One region of the Streptacidiphilus albus JL83 genome, then DNA from elsewhere that is predicted to be linked to it. Evidence: riboswitches for the same ligand, from Rfam matches in the RefSeq annotation. Region 1 holds a riboswitch; the other holds the start of a gene.
What was found. Region 1 has a riboswitch for cobalamin ahead of BS75_RS14955 (ribonucleoside-diphosphate reductase subunit alpha). Riboswitches for the same ligand answer to the same signal wherever they lie in the genome.

Region 1 (4,966 bases):
GGCAGGCCGTCGCCGCAGAGGTCGCGGGCGAACTGCAGCTCGGCCTCGACGGCCTCCTCCAGCATCCCGGTGACCTGCGCCGCCAGCTCGTCGTCCCAGAGGTCGGGCTCCTCCTCGCGGACGGTGTCGACCACCTGGAAGGCGAAGTCCATGTGCATGGACTCGTCCCGGAAGACCCAGTTGGTGCCGGTCGCCAGGCCGTGCAGCAGGCCGCGCGAGCGGAACCAGTAGACGTAGGCGAAGGCGCCGTAGAAGAACAGGCCCTCGATGCAGGCCGCGAAGCAGATCAGGTTGAGCAGGAAGCGGCGGCGGTCGGCCTTGGTCTGCAGCGAGTCGAGCTTCTCGACCTCGTTGATCCAGCGGAAGCAGAACTGCGCCTTCTCGCGGATGGAGGGGATGTTCTCCACCGCCGCGAAGGCCGCGTTGCGGTCCTCCGGGTCGGGCAGGTAGGTGTCCAGCAGGGTCAGGTAGAACTGGACGTGGACGGCCTCCTCGAACAGCTGGCGGGACAGGTAGAGCCGCGCCTCCGGGGAGTTGATGTGCTTGTAGAGGGTCAGCACCAGGTTGTTGGAGACGATCGAGTCGCCGGTCGCGAAGAACGCGACCAGTCGGCCCAGCAGGTGGCGCTCCTCGGCCGTCAGCTTGGCGAGGTCGGCCACGTCGGAGGCGAGGTCGACCTCCTCCACGGTCCAGGTGTTCTTGATGGCGTTGCGGTAGTGCTCGTAGAAGTCCGGGTAGCGCATCGGACGGAGGGTCAGTTCGAAACCCGGGTCGAGCAGGCGCTTCTCTTCGGCGGGGACGGAGGGGGTGGTCATTACTGGCAGGCCTCGCAGGACTCGGGGTTCTCCAGGGAGCAGGCGATGACAGCCTCGTCCTCGGCGATCGGAAGGGGTGCGGCGGCGGCGACCGGGGCCGCCGCGGCGGCGCGGGCGATCCGGGTGGCCGGACGCGACCGCAGGTAGTACGTGGTCTTCAGACCGACCTTCCAGGCGTACGCGTACATCGAGCTGAGCTTGCCGATGGTGGGCGAGGCCAGGAACAGGTTCAGCGACTGGCTCTGGTCCAGGTAGGGCATCCGGGCGGCGGCCAGGTCGATCAGCGCGCGCTGCGGCAGCTCCCAGGCGGTGCGGTAGAGCGAGGCCAGCTCCTCCGGCAGGCCCGGGATCTCCAGCGCCGAGCCGTTGGCCTCGCGCAGCGACTCGCGGGCGGCGGCGGTCCACAGCCCGCGCGCCTTGAGGTCCGCCACCAGGTACGGGTTGACCTGCAGGAACTCGCCGCTGAGGGTCTCCCGCTTGAACAGGTTGGAGACCTGCGGCTCGATGCACTCGTAGACGCCGGCGATCGAGGCGATGGTCGCGGTCGGGGCGATGGCCAGCAGCAGCGAGTTGCGCAGCCCGGTCACCGCGATCCGGGCGCGCAGCGCGTCCCAGCGGTCGGCCCAGGTGGGGGCGGTCTCGAAGTGGTCGATGTGGAGCTCGCCGCGGGCGGCGCGGGTCTCCGCGTAGGCCTCGTGCCGACCGAGCCGCTCGGCCAGGTCGCAGCTGGTCTCGTAGGCGGCCAGCATGATCCGCTCGGAGATCCGGGTGGACAGCGCCTTGGCCTCGGCCGAGTCGAAGGCCAGCCGGCGCCGGAAGAAGACGTCCTGGAGGCCCATCACGCCCAGGCCGACCGGCCGCCAGCGGGAGTTGGAGGCGCCGGCCTCGGGGGTCGGGTAGAAGTTGATGTCCACCACCCGGTCCAGGAAGGTCACCGCGGTGCGGACGGTGGTGTCCAGCCGCTCCCAGTCGACCTCGCCGTCCGGCAGCAGGTGGGCGGCCAGGTTGACCGAGCCGAGGTTGCAGACGGCGGTCTCGGAGTCGTCCGTGACCTCCAGGATCTCGGTGCAGAGGTTGGAGGAGTGGACGGTGCGGCCGGGCAGCGCGGTCTGGTTGGCGGCGCGGTTGGAGGCGTCCTTGAAGGTCATCCAGCCGTTGCCGGTCTGCGCCAGGGTGCGCATCATCCGGGCGTACAGGGTGCGCGCCGGGATGCTGCGCACGGCCAGGCCGGCCGCCTCGGCCTTGGCGTAGCCGGCGTCGAACTCGGCGCCCCACAGGTCCACCAGCTCCGGGACGTCGCCGGGGGAGAACAGCGACCAGTCGCCGTCGGTCTCGACCCGGCGCATGAACTCGTCCGGGACCCAGTGCGCCAGGTTCAGGTTGTGGGTGCGCCGGGCCTCCTCGCCGGTGCTGTCGCGGAGCTCCAGGAACTCCTCGATGTCCGCGTGCCAGGTCTCCAGGTAGACGCAGGCCGCGCCCTTGCGCCGGCCGCCCTGGTTGACCGCCGCGACCGAGGAGTCCAGCGTCCGCAGGAACGGCACGATGCCGTTGGACTGGCCGTTGGTCCCCCGGATCAGGCTGCCGCGGGAGCGGATCCGGCTGTAGGAGAGGCCGATGCCGCCGGCGTGCTTGCTCAGCCGGGCGATCTGGGCGTAGCGGCTGTAGATCGAGTCCAGCTCGTCCAGCGGCGAGTCCAGCAGGTAGCAGGAGGACATCTGCGGGTGCCGGGTGCCGGAGTTGAACAGGGTCGGCGAGGAGGGCAGGTACTCCAGCCGGCTCATCAGCCGGTAGAGCTCCGCCACCTCGGCCACGGACCCGGTGTCGCCGCCGATCTGCAGGCCGCAGGCCACGCGGAGCAGGAAGTGCTGCGGGGTCTCGATCACCTGACGGGTGATCGGGTGGCGCAGCAGGTAGCGGGAGTAGACCGTGCGCAGGCCGAAGTACTCGAAGCGGTCGTCGGCGGTGAAGTCGATCACCGCGTCCAGGGCGTCGGCGTGGGCGGTGACGAACTCGGCGGTCGCGTCGCCGATCAGGCCCTCCCGGTGGCCGACGGTGACCGAGGCGGCGAAGCAGGTGGCGCCCTGGCCGCTCGCCTCCTCGCGGATCTCCTCGGCCAGCAGCCGGGCGGCGAGCCGCGAGTACTGCGGGTCCTCGGCGATCAGCGCGGCGGCGGCCTCGGTGGCCAGCCCTCGCAACTCTGCGTAGTCGGCGGAGCCGCTGCGCCCGCGCAGGGCGGCGGCGGCGACCCGGCCGGGGTCGACCTCGGTCAGGTCGACGGAGCGCTCGGTGAGGGTACGCAGCAGGGCGGCCCCGGGGCCGTCGGCGGTTCCGGGGGCACCGGGTCCACCTGCCTGCTGGGGCAGGGTGGCGGTGGCTGTGTCGATCACTTTTCGCTCCTCGTCGGCGGCCGGTCGGCGGTGGGTCGCGACGGGCGGGATCGAGGCGCGCAGGCACGCATGAAGGCAGCGCGCAGCACATCCTCGGCCCACCCGCGAGGCCCGGAAGTTCACGGCTGTCGGCAGGTCATCGGACTTGCGGCCAGGCAGAAGCACCGGCCGCTCACCGCTGCGGGGCAGTCCCGGATTCGCACCGGGTTCCCCTGCGTCGACAGCGAGAGTGAGCATACATCTGGTGGCGCTTCTCAGAAGCACCACCAGATGTTGTGTCGGACGTGAGGAGATTCACCCGACGACTGGAACCGGCAATTCCGCTCCGTCGACCCCGGTCGTGCTACCGGAGGTCGAGCGAATAGGTCATCAGTTGCACTCCGGGGACCGGGGACCAGTCGCGTTCGGGGGTGCGGACGAAGCCCAGCCGGTCGTATATCCGGTGGGCGTGGACCATGGCGTTCTGGGTGGACATCACCAGCCGCGGCAGGCCGAGCTCGCGGGCCCGGTCGATGCAGCCGCGGACCAGCGCCTCGCCCGCGCCCCGGCCGCGGGCCTCGGCGGAGACGGCCAGCATCCGGAACTCGCCCTCCTGCTCCTGGGCCAGGTCCGCGTAGGGCGAGCCGGGCGGGGCGAAGGTCACCGACCCGAGCAGGGCGCCGCTCGCGGGGTCCACCGCGACCAGCAGTTCGGCCTGCACCGAGCGGTCGCGCCCGTCGCGCAGTCGCTGTGCGTAGTCGCCGTCGCGCGCGGTGTGCCCGTCGGCGATGAATGACTCGGCGGTGAGATGGCCTGCGGCGTCGAGCTCCGAGTCGAGAGCGGGGCGGATGATGATGTTCATCCTGGAAGTCTGCCCGACGCCGGGCGGACACCCGGACGGCGGGTGCGGCGGGGGCGCCCGCCGGGCGTGACCGCTGGTGGCGTGTCAGATTCGGAGCGTGACCAAGAAGAGGATGCGGCAGACGATGGGGCTGGGCCTGGCCGCGGCCCTGGCCGGGCCGCTGCTGGCCGTCGGTGCGCCCGACCGGGCCGCGGCGGCGACCCCGGCCCGGGGACGGCCAGGGCGGCGCCCAGGGCGGCGGCGGACGGCTCCACGGCGGCACGGCGGCAGCCCGCCCGGTCCGCGCCGGGCTGCGGGCTCGAACTGGTCCAGGGGAAGCGGCAGGCGCTGGCACTGCGGCTGCGGGGGCTGCACCGGGTGTACCCGGCCGGCGGCCGCTGGTCGCGTTTCTCGCTGACCGTCGGCAACCGGCTGGCCGTGCCCTGCCGACGGGTCGCCGCGGTGGTGGTCTTCGGGGCGCGCTCCCGCACCCTGCACCGGGGCGACGTCCAGCTGCAGTGGCGGAGGGCGGCCGGGCGCTGGAACCCGGTGGGGCTGCTCGACGAGGCGGGGGTGCTGGCCGGGAAGGTCGGGCCGGCCGCCGGGACCGGCCTGGCGGCCGGGAGCCGCACCGCCGTCCCGCTGCGGCTGCGCTTCGGCCGGTCGGCTCCCGATGGTCAGTGGCTGACCATGGCCGTGGGCTTCGTGCCGGTCCGGCTGGGCGGCCAGTCGGTGCCGCTGCCGGTGGGCGTCTCCGAGCCCTACCTGTTCCGGGTGGAGCGGGCCCGCCGGGTGCGGCGGCACGTCCGTCCGGCGCAGCCGGAGACGCAGTGGACGGCAGAGTGGACGGCGCAGTGGGCGGCGCGGCCGTCGGCCGACCGGGCGGACCGGTGGCGGCCGCAGCTGGCCGACACCGGCTCGGCCGGGGTCGGCCCGGCCGCGCT
Region 2 (4,966 bases), 3.3 Mb from region 1:
GCACCTCGTCGCCGACCGGTTCGGCCCGCAGCACCGGACGCCCGGTGGCGATCGGCAGCTGCCCCTCCACCCGGTCCCGCAGCCACCAGCCGCCGGAGGGGCCGAGCACCCGGCGCACCAGCCGCAGCCGCGCCTGCACCGGCAGCCGGCGGACGGCCTGCGGCAGCTGACTGACCGCCAGGTGCGACCAGCCCGGACCGAGCGGGGAGTCCGGCTTGGCCGAGCGGTACAGCCCGGAGCGGCGCTCGACCGGCGGCGGGCTGCCCCAGAGCACCCTCGGCGCCCGGGCCACCAGCCGGACCTCGGCGCCAGCCTCGTGCAGCAGCGCCGCGCTCTCCAGCGCGGACTGCCCGGCGCCGATCACCGCCACCCGGCGTCCGGCGAAGGCCGCGAAGCCGGTGTGCTGGGAGCTGTGCGACAGCGGCCCCGTCGGATCCGGCCCCTTCGGCGCCAACCCGCGCAGCGCCGACGGCACATGGGCGATCCCGGCCAGCCCGCTGGCGACCACCACGGCCCGCGCCTCGAAGGACTCGCCGTCCTCCAGGGTGACCCGGAAGCCCTCCGGCAGTCGGGCCACCCTGGCCACCGGCACCGGCTCCGCCTGCGGCGCCAGCCGCCGCTGGAACCACTCGCCGTAGCGGACGAAGTCCGCCACCGGGATCGGGTGCAGCTCGTCCAGCGGGGCCCGGCCCTCCGCCCGGCAGAAGTCGGCCAGGGTGCTGCCGGCCCCGGGGGCCGAGATGCTGGAGGCGTCGGGCGTCGACTTCAGGTACATGCCGGTCGGCATCCTGGTCCGCCAACTGTCCATCACACCGCCGAAGATCCGGACCGGTGCGGCGCCGCGGGCCAGGTGCGCGGCCACGGAGAGGCCGTACGGTCCCGCCCCCACGATCACGACAGGTGCACTACCGTTCATCGCTCAGCTCCCCAGCTTGATGACGTTCCGTCTCGCCCTGGTCCCGCTCCCTGATCGGTGGGTCCATGCTGCTACGGAACGGCTCCCCTGTCATGGGTTCGATCGGATTTGCGATCGGCGGCGCCGGGGCCTGGACCGGGGCCCGGCACGGGACTTGGCGAAAGCGCGTCGACGCAGGCCGTGCCCCGGGCATCATGGATCCACCGATCGGGGAGCGGGACCAAGCAGGGGGGCTGCCTTGGACAACGGACGGGACCGAGGGCTCGACATCGGACTCGACAGACGGGTGCCGGTGCTCGTCGTCAAGATCGGCCGCTACCCGCTGCACCACGGCGGGGTGGGCGCCATCCGCAGCCTGGGCCGGGCCGGCGTCCCGGTCTACGCGATCACCGAGGACCGGGCCACCCCGGCCGCGCTCTCCCGCTACCTCCGCGGCCGCTTCGTCTGGCCCACCGTCGGGACCGAGCCGGCCGAACAGCTGCTGGCCGGGCTGACCCGGATCGCCCGGCAGGTGGCGGCCCGCGAGGGCCGCCGCTGCATCGCCCTGCCCACGGACGACGAGGCCGCCGTGCTGCTCGCCGAGAACGCCGCGGAGCTGGCCCCGTACCTGGTGATCCCGGCCGTCCCGGCCGAACTGCCCCGGGCGCTGGCCGGGAAGCAGTCGCTGCACCGGCTCTGCCTGGAGCACGGGGTGGCCACCCCGCGCTCGGTGCTGCCGCGCACCCCGGCGGAGCTCGCGGCCGCCGCCGAGGAGCTGGTCTTCCCGATCGTCGCCAAGAACGCGGACCCCTACGCCCGGCTCAGCGATCCCGCGGTCGGTTCGACCACCCTGCTGGCCGACCGGGCCGCGCTGACCCGGCTGGCCGCAGGCTGGCCCGCCGCCATGCCCCGGGTGCTGCTGCAGGAGTACCTGCCGATGGAGCACGCCGAGGACTGGATCGCCCACCTCTACTGCGCCGGCGGCGGGTCCGCAGGCGGGGCCGAGGAGAGCGGGGCCGACGGGGCCGCGGTCAATCAGGACGTGGTGTTCACCGGCGTCAAGGTCCGTTCCTGGCCGCCGCGCGGCGGCGTCACCGCCCACGCCTACACCACCGCCAACCCGGAGCTCGCCGAGGAGAGCGCCCGCTTCTGCCGGGCCGTCGGCTTTCACGGCATCTGCGACCTGGACTGGCGCTACGACCGCCGGGACGGCCGCTACAAGCTGCTGGACTTCAACCCCCGGGTGGGGGCGCAGTTCCGGCTGTTCGAGACCGGCCCGGGGATCGACCTGGTCCGCGCCCTGCACCTGGACCTCACCGGCCGGGCCGTGCCCAAGGGCGACCAGTTGGAAGGCCGCAGCTTCACCGTCGAGATCCTGGACGCGCCGGCCCGGGTCGCCTTCGGCCGGGGCCACCGCTCCGCGCAACTGCCGGAGGGCGCCTCGGCCCCGCCGGTGCGCCCGCGCGGCCGGCTGCGCGAGCTGGCCTGGGCGGCGGCCGACGACCCGCTGCCGGCGGTGTCGGCCGCGCTGCGCTCGGCCGGTCCGGCCTCGCACCGGCTCGGGTCCGCGCTGCGCTCGCTGCTGCCGCCCGCGCACAGTTGAACGGATGAGCGGGCGAGCGGGGGCGCAGGGCAGCTGACGTGGGAGAGGACACACAGCGCGCGGTTGACTCCCCGATGCGCAGCGTGGTGGGATTCCGGGGCCTGATACGGCGGCAATGATGAGGAAGTCCGGTGCGAATCCGGCGCGGTCCCGCCACTGTCACCGGGCGGCCGCTCCACCGGGCGGACCGTCCGCGAGCCAGGAACTCTGGCCGCCGTCACCACGATCCGGGGCGCGGACCCCGAGTGAGGACTGCCACCATGCGCCCAGTCGCACCCCCGCCTGCCCCGGCCGCCCGACTGGTCGGCATCGGCATGGGACCGGGTGATCCGGAGCTGGTGACCGTCAAGGCCGTCCGCCTGCTGACCGAGGCCGACGTGGTCGTGGTCCCGGTGATGGACAGCGGCGAGACCGGCCGGGCCGAGGCCACCGTGCTGCACCACGCCGCCGCCGCCAAGGTCGAACGGATCGTCTTCGCCCTGAACGAGCGTCAGGACCGGGCCCGCCGCGAGGCCGCCTGGGACGCCGCCGGGGCCCGGGTCGCGGAACTGCTGCGGACCCACGGGCTGGTGGCCTTCGCCACCATCGGCGACCCCAACGTCTACTCCACCTTCACCTATCTGGCGCAGACCCTGACCGCGCTGATCCCCGGGCTGGCGGTGGAGACCGTGCCCGGGATCACCGCCATGCAGGACCTCGCCGCGCGCAGCGGCACCGTCCTGGCCGAGGGCACCGAGCCGCTGACCCTGGTCCCGGTCACCGCCGGGTCGGCCGTCCTCCGGGACGCCCTGGCCGGTCCCGGCACCGTCGTCGCCTACAAGTTCGGCCGGCTGGCGGCCGAGGTGAAGGCGGCCCTGGCGGACACCGGGCGCGACCGGGACGCGGTCTGGGGGGCCTCGCTCGGCCTGCCCGACGAACAGATCCGACCGGCGGGACACCCCCTCGACGGTCCGCTCCCCTACCTGTCCACGCTGATCGCACCGGCGACCCGAACCACCCGCGGAGGCAAGCTGTGAGCAGCGCGACCCCTGAGGCCGATCCGACGGCCGAGTCCGAACCGGTCGGCAGGATCACCTTCGTCGGCGCCGGCCCCGGCGCGGCCGACCTGCTGACCTTCCGCGCCGCCCGTGCCATCGCCGAGGCCGACACCGTCATCTGGGCCGCCAGCCTGGTCCAGGAGGAGGTGCTGGAGCACGCCCGGCCGGACGCCGAGATCCTCGACTCCTCGCTGATCCCGATGGAGGACGTGCTCGCGGTCTACGCCCGTGCCGCCGCCGAGGGCCGGAAGGTGGCCCGGATCCACTCCGGCGACCCCTCGCTCTGGGGCGCGGTGCAGGAGCAGTTGGACCGCTGCCGCGAGCTCGGCCTGGAGACCGAGATCGTCCCCGGCGTCTCCTCCTTCGCGGCCGTGGCCGCCATCGCCCAGCGCGAGCTGACCATTCCCGAGGTCGCCCAGAGCGTGATCCTGACCCGGCTCGGCGGCGGCAAGACGCCGATGCCGCCCGGCGAGGAGGTCCGCGACTTCGCCCGGCACGGCACCACCATGGCCATCTTCCTCTCGGCGGCGCGGGCCAAGCAGCTGGTGGAGGAGCTGACCGAGGGCGGCTACCCGCCGGAGACCCCGGTGGTCATCGCCTACCAGGCGACCTGGCCCGACGAACTGGTGCTGACCGGCACCCTGGAGACGCTGGAGGCGCAGGTGAAGGAGCACAAGCTGTGGAAGCACACGCTGTTCCTGGTCGGCCCCGCGCTGGCCGCCACCGGCACCCGCTCGCACCTCTACCACCCCGGCCACTTCCACGGCTTCCGGCGCGCGGATCCCGAGGCGCGGCGCGCCCTGCGGGCCGCCAAGCCATGACCGGCCCCGCGCTGCGCCCGGTGAGCGGCGTACCGCAGCGGTGGATCACGGTCCTGGGCTCAGGGCCGCTCCCCGGACGCCCGGAGCTGGTCGCCGACGCCGACCTGGTGCTCGGCGGACGCCGGAACCTGGACGCGGCCGGCGTGCCCGCCGACCGCGCGCTGGTCCTCGGCCCGCTCGCGCCCGCGCTGGACGCCGTCGCCGCGCTCGCCCCCGCGTCCGCCCCCGCACCCGCACCCGCACCCGCACCCGCACCCAGCGACGGGGCGTCGGCAACGACCGCCCGGGTGCTGGTGCTGGCCTCCGGCGACCCGGGGTTCTTCGGCATCGTCCGCGCCCTGGCCGAGCGCTTCGGGCCGGACGCGCTCGACGTCAGGCCCGGTACCAGCAGCGTCGCCGAGGCCTTCGCCCGGATCGGCCTGCCCTGGGACGACGCCGTGGTGGTCAGCGCCCACGGCCGCGACCCGCGCACCGCCTTCAACGCCTGCCGCTCGCAGCGCAAGACCGCCGTGCTGACCGCGCCCGGCGCCGGACCGGCCGAGATCGGCGCGGCGCTGCTCGCCGTGCCCGGGATCGAGCGGCGGCTGGTGGTGGCCACCGACCTGGGCAC

Region 2: another riboswitch for cobalamin. It lies ahead of cobI (precorrin-2 C(20)-methyltransferase); the one in region 1 lies ahead of BS75_RS14955 (ribonucleoside-diphosphate reductase subunit alpha).

What each region holds. Positions count from the first base shown of each region.
Region 1 covers NZ_JQML01000001.1:3,483,538-3,488,503, reverse strand. The annotation lists gene BS75_RS14960 (ribonucleotide-diphosphate reductase subunit beta) at 1-815, opposite strand, end outside; gene BS75_RS14955 (ribonucleoside-diphosphate reductase subunit alpha) at 815-3,178, opposite strand; cobalamin riboswitch at 3,316-3,485, opposite strand; gene BS75_RS14950 (GNAT family N-acetyltransferase) at 3,546-4,043, opposite strand; gene BS75_RS14945 (hypothetical protein) at 4,401-4,966, shown strand, end outside.
Region 2 covers NZ_JQML01000001.1:6,759,653-6,764,618, reverse strand. The annotation lists gene BS75_RS29755 (FAD-dependent oxidoreductase) at 1-916, opposite strand, end outside; gene BS75_RS29750 (carboxylate--amine ligase) at 1,155-2,498, shown strand; cobalamin riboswitch at 2,592-2,728, shown strand; gene cobI (precorrin-2 C(20)-methyltransferase) at 2,759-3,514, shown strand; gene cobM (precorrin-4 C(11)-methyltransferase) at 3,511-4,356, shown strand; gene BS75_RS29735 (bifunctional cobalt-precorrin-7 (C(5))-methyltransferase/cobalt-precorrin-6B (C(15))-methyltransferase) at 4,353-4,966, shown strand, end outside.